DNA from 2 places in the Streptomyces sp. NPDC091416 genome. Region 1 is predicted to be linked to the other one. Evidence: riboswitches for the same ligand, from Rfam matches in the RefSeq annotation. Region 1 holds a riboswitch; the other holds the start of a gene.

What was found. Region 1 has a riboswitch for thiamine pyrophosphate ahead of ACIQMX_RS29890 (thiamine ABC transporter substrate binding subunit). Riboswitches for the same ligand answer to the same signal wherever they lie in the genome.
Region 2: it holds a riboswitch for thiamine pyrophosphate, as region 1 does, so the genes downstream of both, ACIQMX_RS34295 (purine-cytosine permease family protein) here and ACIQMX_RS29890 (thiamine ABC transporter substrate binding subunit) in region 1, are expected to answer to the same signal.

Annotation. Positions count from the first base shown of each region.
Region 1 covers NZ_JBIVTU010000011.1:244,366-248,939, reverse strand. The annotation lists gene ACIQMX_RS29895 (iron ABC transporter permease) at 1-96, opposite strand, end outside; gene ACIQMX_RS29890 (thiamine ABC transporter substrate binding subunit) at 183-1,280, opposite strand; TPP riboswitch at 1,361-1,477, opposite strand; gene rlmN (23S rRNA (adenine(2503)-C(2))-methyltransferase RlmN) at 1,519-2,625, opposite strand; gene ACIQMX_RS29880 (phosphatidate cytidylyltransferase) at 3,073-4,158, opposite strand; gene frr (ribosome recycling factor) at 4,158-4,574, opposite strand, start outside.
Region 2 covers NZ_JBIVTU010000015.1:56,855-61,428, reverse strand. The annotation lists gene ACIQMX_RS34295 (purine-cytosine permease family protein) at 1-1,401, opposite strand, end outside; TPP riboswitch at 1,393-1,489, opposite strand; gene ACIQMX_RS34290 (hypothetical protein) at 1,691-2,329, opposite strand; gene ACIQMX_RS34285 (MerR family transcriptional regulator) at 3,187-3,522, shown strand; gene ACIQMX_RS34280 (PP2C family protein-serine/threonine phosphatase) at 3,875-4,574, opposite strand, start outside.

The sequences.
Region 1 (4,574 bases):
GAACTGCCACACGCCGCCGTCCTTGAGCCCGCGTCCGACGATCGCGACGACGGGATAGGCGAAGAACAGCGCGAAGAACGCGACGGGCACGGCCATCAGACCGATCCGCACCGCTCCCCCGCGCAGCAACCGGGCGCGCGCGGACTTCCCGCGCGCGCCCGGTCCGCGTACGGGAGTCTTCGCTACTTCACTACGAGCGAGGACCATGACTGGACCCACTGCTCACGGTTCTTGGCGATCTCGTCCGGGGCGACGGTCGACGGCTCGTCGACCGTGGCACCGAACTCCGTGAAGAGGTCCGGCACCTTCGCACCCTTGTTGACCGGGCTGACGAACATGTTGAGCGGCATGTCCTCCTGGAACTTCTTGCCGATCAGGAAGTCCAGCAGGGCCTTGCCGCCCGCCTCGTTCTTCGCTCCGTCGAGCAGGCCGGCGAACTCGATCTGCCGGAAGCACGTCCCGGTGGCGACGCCGGTCGGGGCGGTCTTGGGCTGCGGGTCCGCGTACAGCACCTCGACGGGCGGGCTGGAGGCGTAACTGACCACGAGCGGGCGGTCGGCCTTGGCCTTCTTGCCTCCCGCGGAGCCGGAGAACTCCTCGTTGTACGCCTGCTCCCAGCCGTCGACGACCTTGACGCCGTTGCTCTTCAGCTTCTTCCAGTAGTCCTGGTAGCCGTCCTCGCCGTACGTGGCGACGGTGCCGAGGAGGAAGCCGAGGCCAGGCGAGGAGGTTGCCGCGTTCTCGGTGACGAGGAGGTTCTTGTACGCGGGCTTCGCCAGGTCGTCGAAGGTCTTCGGCGGCGCGAGCTTCTTGTCGGCGAAGTACTTCTTGTCATAGTTGATGCAGATGTCGCCGGTATCGACCGGAGTAACCCGGTGCTTCTCTGCGTCCAGCTGGACATCGGCGGCGACCTGGTCAAGTCCCTTGGCCGCGTACGGCGTGAACAGGCCGTTGTCGAGGGCGCGCGACAGCAGGGTGTTGTCGACGCCGAAGAACACGTCACCGCGCGGCGAACCCTTGGTCAGGATCTCCTGATTGAGGGCGGCACCGGCGTCACCGCTCTTCAGTACCTTGACGGTGTAGCCGGTCTCCGCGGTGAACGCCTTCAGTACGTCCTTGGAGGCGTTGAAGGAGTCGTGGCTGACGAGGGTCACCGTCTTGGACCCGGAGCCCCCGGTGGAGCCGGACGCCGAGTCGTCGGAGCTTCCGCAGCCGGCCAGCGCGGTGGCGCCGAGCGCGGCGGCGACGGCCGTCCCCGCGATCTTCTTGGTGGTGCTCATGTGATTCCTCCTGGAGTGACCAGGAAGAGACGCGGCCCTGCCCGCACCGGTCGGAACCGGAAGCGGGCAGGGCGCAACAGCTTGAGTAAGGTCCGAACTTCCTACCCGGAATGACCCGGGCGAGGTTCAGAGGGTCTGCGGCCAACCTGTCCTTGGTGCCGCACTCTCAGCGCTGTGGCGCTCCCCTGTCGGAATATGAAGTTGATTTCGAGCCCAGGCTACACGGCCGTTTCCGGCCTCAGCGCTCGGATGCCGCCAGCTGCCCGCAGGCCCCGTCGATCTCCTGACCGCGGGTGTCCCGGACCGTGACCGGCACCCCGTGGGCGGCGATCGCCTCGACGAAGGCCTTCTCGTCCTCGGGCCGCGAGGCGGTCCACTTCGAGCCGGGGGTCGGGTTCAGCGGGATCAGGTTGACATGGACCCGCTTGCCCTTGAGCAGCCGGCCGAGCCGGTCGCCACGCCACGCCTGGTCGTTGATGTCGCGGATCAGCGCGTACTCGATGGAGATGCGACGGCCGGACTTCTCCGCGTACTCCCACGCGGCGTCCAGCACCTCGCGGACCTTCCAACGGGTGTTCACCGGTACGAGGGTGTCGCGCAGCTCGTCGTCCGGGGCGTGCAGCGAGACGGCGAGACGGCACTTGAAGCCCTCGTCGGCGAACCGCAGCATGGCGGGAACGAGGCCGACGGTGGAGACCGTGATCCCACGCTGCGAGAGCCCGAGACCGTCGGGCTCGGGGTCGGTGAGACGGCGGATCGCACCGACCACGCGGTTGTAGTTGGCGAGCGGCTCGCCCATGCCCATGAAGACGATGTTGGACAGCCGGGCAGGGCCGCCCGGAACGTCACCGTCGCGCAGGGCGCGCATGCCGTCGACGATCTGGTGGACGATCTCGGCGGTGGAGAGGTTGCGGTCGAGACCGGCCTGGCCGGTGGCGCAGAACGGGCAGTTCATGCCGCAGCCGGCCTGCGAGGAGATGCACATCGTGACGCGCTCGGGGTAGCGCATCAGGACGGACTCGACCAGCGTCCCGTCGTGCAGCTTCCAGAGGGTCTTGCGCGTGGTGTCGTTGTCGCAGCTGATGTGGCGGACCACGGACATCAGGTCGGGGAACATCGCCTCGGCGAGCTTGTCCCTCGATCCGGCGGGGATGTTGGTCCACTCCGCCGGTTCGTGCGCGTACCGCGTGAAGTAGTGCTGCGAGAGCTGCTGGGCGCGGAACGGCTTCTCGCCGATCGCGGCGACGGCTTCCTTGCGCTCGGCGGGCGTGAGGTCGGCGAGGTGCCGCGGGGGCTTCTTGGCTCCGCGGGGCGCGACGAAAGTGAGTTCTCCGGGCTTAGGCATGGTTCTTCCAGTGTCGCAGACGCGCTGTGGTCCTCGTGGTCGTCGCCCGCTCCGCCGGAACCTGCGCTGTTGCCGCGGACCCGCATCGGCCGCTGCCGGCCTGTCCCTGCGGCCATCGGGCCACTGCGTCCGGCAGCACCGTCGTGACGGATCGCACCATGAGCCGGGGCCGGACCCTCCGCCCTGCGGGCATCGTCCACCCCGCAGGAACCGAGTGGCCGGACGGCGACCGTCCTCCGTATCGGCCGCCTCCGGCGGAAGGGTGGCGTGCAGCGCGGCGAATGTGGGCCTGTGCGGCCGGTCATGCGCGCGCCGGCCCGGCCGCACGGTGACGCGGGTGCCCGCCTGGTCGTCCCGTTCGGCCGGCTCCGCCACCGCAGACAGCAGTGAGGGTCCGCCGTCCTGTGGACGGCGGACCCTCACTCACCCGGTTACGGGGCGTTCTTCTCAGCCGGTGCCGACGAAAATCACCATCAGCAGCCAGACCACCGGCGCCGTCGGCAGCAGCGAGTCCAGCCGGTCCATGATCCCGCCGTGCCCCGGGAGGAGCGTGCCCATGTCCTTGATCCCGAGATCCCGCTTGATCATGGACTCGCCCAGGTCGCCGAGCGTGGCGCTGGCGGCGACCGCGAAGCCGAGCAGCAGACCCTGCCACCACGTGCCGTCGTCGATCAGGAACTGCATGCACAGCGCACCTCCCACCATCGCGAAGGCCACGGCTCCGAAGAGGCCCTCGCGGGTCTTTCCGGGGCTGATGCGCGGTGCGAGCTTGTGCTTGCCGAAGCGCCAGCCGACGGCGTACGCCCCCGTGTCGCTGACCACGGTCAGCAGCAGGAAGGTCAGCACCCGCTGCGGCCCGTCGTCGGCGGTCAGGAGCAACGCGACGAAGGTCGCCAGGAACGGCACGTAGAACGCGGCGAAGACGCCGGCCGTGACGTCCTTGAGGTAGCCCTCGGGCGGCTCGGTCATCCGCCAGACCAGCACCGCCAGGGCCGTCAGGGCCATGGCGATCCAGGCACCCTCCGCACCCCGCGCGTAACCGGCCACGACCATGGCGGCGCCGCCGATCGCGAGCGGCACGAGGGGCGCCTTGATGCCCTTGCGCTCCTCCAGCCGGGAAGTGAGCTCCCAGAGGCCCACGACGACGGCGACCACGATCACACCGACGAAGACGGCCCGGACGATGAAGAGCGAGACGACGACTACGGCCCCGAGCCCCACGCCGACCCCTATGGCGGCTCCGAGATCACGGCCCGCACGCTTCTTCTGCGGGGGTGGTGGCGCGGTGGACATGGGCTCCTGCGGCTTCTCGTCGCGGAACAGGGGGCCGCCGCTCAGGCGTCCGGCCCCCTGGTCCCGGTCATCACGGTCTTCAGCGTCTCTACCTGCGTCGGGAACGTCCGGCACGATGGGCATGGGCCGAGTCTGCTGGGCGTCATGCACATTGTATGCAGGACCCGCCGGAGCGGCCCGCATCTCGGGCGCAGCCCGATGACCGACGCCCTGCGGGACGCCCCAGGAGGAGTCGTTCATCAGACTTCGAGCAGCTCGGCTTCCTTGTGCTTCAGCAGCTCGTCCACCTGTGCGACGTACTTCGCGGTGGTGTCGTCGAGCTCCTTCTCGGCGCGACGGACCTCGTCCTCGCCGGACTCCTTGTCCTTGACCAGCTTGTCGAGCGTCTCCTTGGCCTTGCGGCGGACGGCCCGGATCGAGATCTTGGAGTCCTCGGCCTTGGTCTTCGCGACCTTGATGTAGTCGCGACGACGCTCTTCGGTGAGGTCGGGGAAGTTCACCCGGATGATATTGCCGTCGTTGCTCGGGTTGACGCCGAGGTCCGAGTCGCGGATGGCCTGCTCGATGTTGCGCAGCGCGCTCTTGTCGAACGGCGTCACGACGGCCATACGGGGCTCGGGCACCGAGAACGAGGCCAGCTGGTTGATCGGGGTCAG
Region 2 (4,574 bases), on a different contig from region 1:
GGCCGCCCGGCGGCGCAGCCGCAGGGGTGCGTAAACGGCGAGCGCCGCGACGAACGCGACGTAGTAGGCAAGGTCCGCACCGTGGAGTGCCGCGGCCACCGGTCCTACGTACAGGCTCGTGTCCATGAACGGAACCGCCGCGCCGAAGGCGACGACGAACGCCGCGAGAGCGGGCCACCACGGCTGCGGGCGGTCGCTCTCGGCAGCCGGCTCGAAGGGAGCTCCGCCCCTCTCCCCGGCGCGCGCGAACCAGTCGACGGCTACGACCGCCACGAATCCGGGGATCCAGTAGCCGACGAACAGCAACACGTTCTGGAAGCGGGCCGTGGTGTCCGCGGCGTGCATCCACAGCACCAGCGGGAAGCCGAGTACGGCAGCGAGGGCCGCCGCCAGCGGCCGCGGGATGGGTACTCCGACGGTCTGAAGGGCCAGAGAGCCGCTGTAGTCGTTCATCGCGTTGCTGCACAGGGCCGCCAGCGCGACGGCCAGCAGCCCGAACGCGCCGAGCGCGCCGCCTCCCAGCAGTTCATCGACGCCCCTCGCGGTCTGGTCGGTGAAGGCGGAGGCTCCCCACAGGCCGAGCGCCTGCACGGCTACGAAGGAGACCGAGATCCCGAGAAGCGTGTACCAGAACATGCGGGGGCGGGAGGCGGACCGCGGCAGATACCGGCTGAAGTCGCTGGCGTACGGGGCCCAGGAGAGCGCGAGGCTGAGTGCGATGGTGCTGGTGAGCACGAATGCGCCGGCGCGGTCGGCGCCGTGCACCGACCCGGTGGTGGTGGGGTGGACGCCGTCGAGGAGCTTGACGGCCAGCGCGACGAAGGCCGCGGCCAGTACGAAGGTCATGATCTTCTGGAGCCGGTGGATCGCCTCGTAGCCGAAGACACCGAGGAGGCCCTGCCCCACCATCATGACGAGTACGCCCAGCCAGAACGGCCATCCGCACAGCCGGGCCAGCGCGTCCCCGCCGAACAGGCCGATGAGCGCGTCCCACGCGACCGACGACAGCCACTGCAGTACGCCGGGAACGGCAACGGCCCGGCCGAATGCGAGCCGCGCGAGCGGCAGTTGACCTGTCCCTGTGAGGCTGCCCCAGGTCCCGAGGTACGCGGTGGGCACGGCACCGACGAGCGTGCCGAGCACCACAGCCACCAGCGCGGTGGTGAAGTCCAGCCCGAGGACGATGCCGATCGTGCCGGTGAAGACGCCTGTCATGGTGAGGTTGGGGGCGAACCACACGGTGAACAGCCGCCCGGGAGCGCCGTAGCGGTGCGACTCGGGGACCGGGGCGATCCCGCGGGTCTCGATGCGCAGATCACCGCCGGCGGAGGACGTCCGCCCGTCGGGAACGGGCCGGCAGCCGGCGTCCGCCGGACCGCTCGGAGCATGGGGAAATGACATGGATGACATCCCTCCGCCAGTGCTAACTGGTTCAGGTTCGACGGGTGTGATCTCAGCCCCGCTGGTCGGGGCACCCCGTGTCGGATTGCGTCGGCAAGGCTAACCCACGTGTTCGGGCCCCGATGACAGGGCTCCGGCCGCTCGGCCGAGAGCCCGCGTCCCGGCTTGCTCATGCGCCTCGTTGAGCGGGGCGCGATCTTTGCGGAGGCATCCCCGGTGACAGGGGGAGGCCGCCGGAGAGGAGCCCGCAAGCGGCTCCGGCGGCGCGCCGTCCCGCGGGCACGGACTGTCAGCCCGTGGAGGTGGGCCGGTGGCGCGGGGCCCCGGCGATCTCCACGGTGGAGGTGACCCGGACGACCGACGGGGACCGGGGCGCCGAACCGAACCCGAAGGTGACCGGGGGGTCGACGGGAGCGAGCCCGCCGAGATCCCGCCCGTCCAGCATCGCTGTTGCCGCACGGACGCGGTGCAGGTCCCGCGCTCCGTACCACTCACGACGGTCCGGACCCGCGCGGCCCAACGTGCGGACACCCGGCAGCAGGCGGGCCGGAATGTCGCAGACGGCGGCCCAGGTGCGGCTGCGGGCCAGGGGCGCGGGCACCACGCGCAGCAGCCTGCCCAGGGCGGTCCGGGAACCGGTGACGAGGTCCAGCACCAGCGGCCCCGCACCGACGTGCCAGCGGTTCCCGTCACGCCTGACCTCCACCGGCACCACCTCCACGCGCTCGAACACGTAGGTGTCCGCGACGAATTCGGCGATCCGGCGGGAGGGGGCGAGCAGACCGCGCTCGCCGTCCGGGTGCTCGATCATGACATCGCTGAACGCCCCGAACGGGGACCGTGGCCAATGCCCCCACACGAGCCGCGTCCCCGAGACCGTGCCGACGGCCCCGATCCATCCGTCGAAGTGCAACCGTTCCTGTGCCATGGCGACAGTCTGGCCCGCCCCGCCCGGACACACCGGGACCGTCGCCCCGGACACGAACGCGGCGGCGCACCGGCCGCCCGGGGTGTGGCACTCCGGGACCCCCACCGGCCACGCGGGCTCGGCGTCCGAGGGGGATTACCTCACAAGTCGCCACGCGAAAATCTATGTCGGCGACAGTAGACATTGGATGGCGGCGTGATTATGGTTTCTCTCGTAGCCGGAAAGGCCGCGGGGGCCTGGCAGAGATGAACTGCCGGGCAGCAGTACGTGCGGTGCGGGTGGTTGCAGTTCGCAGGACGGTTCGGTGGCGGAGTTCCGAAGCCAGGGTGGTTGCAGGACGGCGACGGGGCTGGCGACCGGACCGGGTGGCCCGCAGTGATCAGGGGCGGCCCTGCAGCGGTACCCGTAAGAGCGTGCGCAGAACCAGCGGTCAAGTCAGTGAGCAGCAACCTCGGTGAAGGCGTCGGCTGCGGACGCGCGCACCGGGTTCGTCAGTGGGTTCCAAGCCGGAGCAGGACGGGCGACGGAGCCGGCGGGCGAGGCGAGGCGCTGTCACAGGCCACCGAGCAGTACAGCGTCAGTAAGTGATCGGTCTCAGAGGGAAGAACGGAGGAGCCAGGCGCCATCGGGATCGCCCGGGTGGAATGACAGAGCCCGGGTACCGCAGGACATCGATAGTGAGGTGGTCTCCGGTCAAGCAACCGCGATCCCCGCAGACCCGGCAGCATCACGTCGGGACATGCGGAAACAGAAGGCCGGCAGAGCATTAAGGGCCGGCAGATGGTGTAGCAGTTCCTTCGGGGCCCTGGTGCCGTACGGCACCAGGGCCCCTCCACGCGTTCCGCAGAGAGGTGCAAATGACAGCAGATGACACGTTCGGCCGTCTCGATGACGACGACTACCCCGCGTACACCATGGGCCGGGCCGCGGAGATGCTCGGTACCACCCAGGGCTTCCTCCGTGCCATCGGCGAAGCTCGCCTGATCACCCCGCTCCGCTCCGCCGGCGGCCACCGTCGCTACTCCCGCTACCAGCTGCGCATCGCCGCGCGCGCCCGGGAACTCGTCGACCAGGGCACCCCCATCGAGGCCGCCTGCCGCATCGTCATCCTTGAGGACCAGCTCGAAGAGGCACAGCGCATCAACGCCGAATACCGCGAGGGCGTCAGGCAGTCCGGCGCGGCGGAGACCTGATCGGCGACCTGCCTGCCAATCGGCACGTCTGCGCCCGGCGTCCACTGCCGCGCTTCCTGCCGCGTTTCCTGCAGGCAGGAGAGGAGGCACGCCGATGGCCCGATCGCTTGACGCAGGCGCGCACGAAGGCCCCGGCACTGTGATCGCCGGAGCCCATGAACCGGCTGGTCATCGCGTGGGCGGCCCCGCTGGCCTCGGTGGGGCGACGGACGGCGAGTGCGACACGTTCGTCGTCCCGGAACCGTCTCAACATCTGGCGAAACGTCATGCCCGGTCGGACAGCGGCCGGTTCGTGCACCGGATGCCCTTCGGCGATACGGGCGCAGCCCGAAACGGCCGCAGGGCGGCGCTGTCAGGCGCTCTCGTCGTCAGCGGGCTGCTGGATCCATGCGGAGGCGATGGTGTCTGCGGCGATGGTCGGGGGCAGACCCGTCAGCGCCTTCAATTGGGTCGGCTGGTAGGGGTTCGGTCCGTGCCACTCCAGCAGCATCACGGTGGCGTCGTCGTTGAGGCGGCCGTGGTGGTAGTCCACATGGTGCCCCACCAGTCGCCGCAGAGTCTCCGGGACCGGGAGGCCGTCGGCGTGGTGGCGGATGAGGAAGTCGGTAAGCCCGTCAAGGCCGAACTCCTGGCCGTCTTCATTGCGTGCTTCGGTGATGCCGTCGGTGTAGAACAGCAGGCGGTCCCCGGGTTCGAGCTGGTCGCGGCGCAGCGTTCCCCGCACGCCCAGCCCGGTCCCCAGCGGAGGTGCGGGCGGGCAGAACAGATGCACGACGGTGCGGTTGCCACGGATGACCACCGGGGGATGGTGACCGTAGTTCGTCCAGGTCAGGACGCCCGTGGACAGATGAAGGTCGGCCATGACGCCCGTGGCGTAGCGGCTGCCGGCGAATTGCTCGGTCAGCGCCGCCCCCACACCTTCGGCAGTCTGCAAGAGGTCGGAACCCTGGCAACGGTGGACGCGCGCAGCGGCCAACGCAAGATTGGCAGTCAGCCCGGCAGCGGTGTCATGCCCCATGGCGTCGAAGACGGAAAGATGCATGATCTCCCCC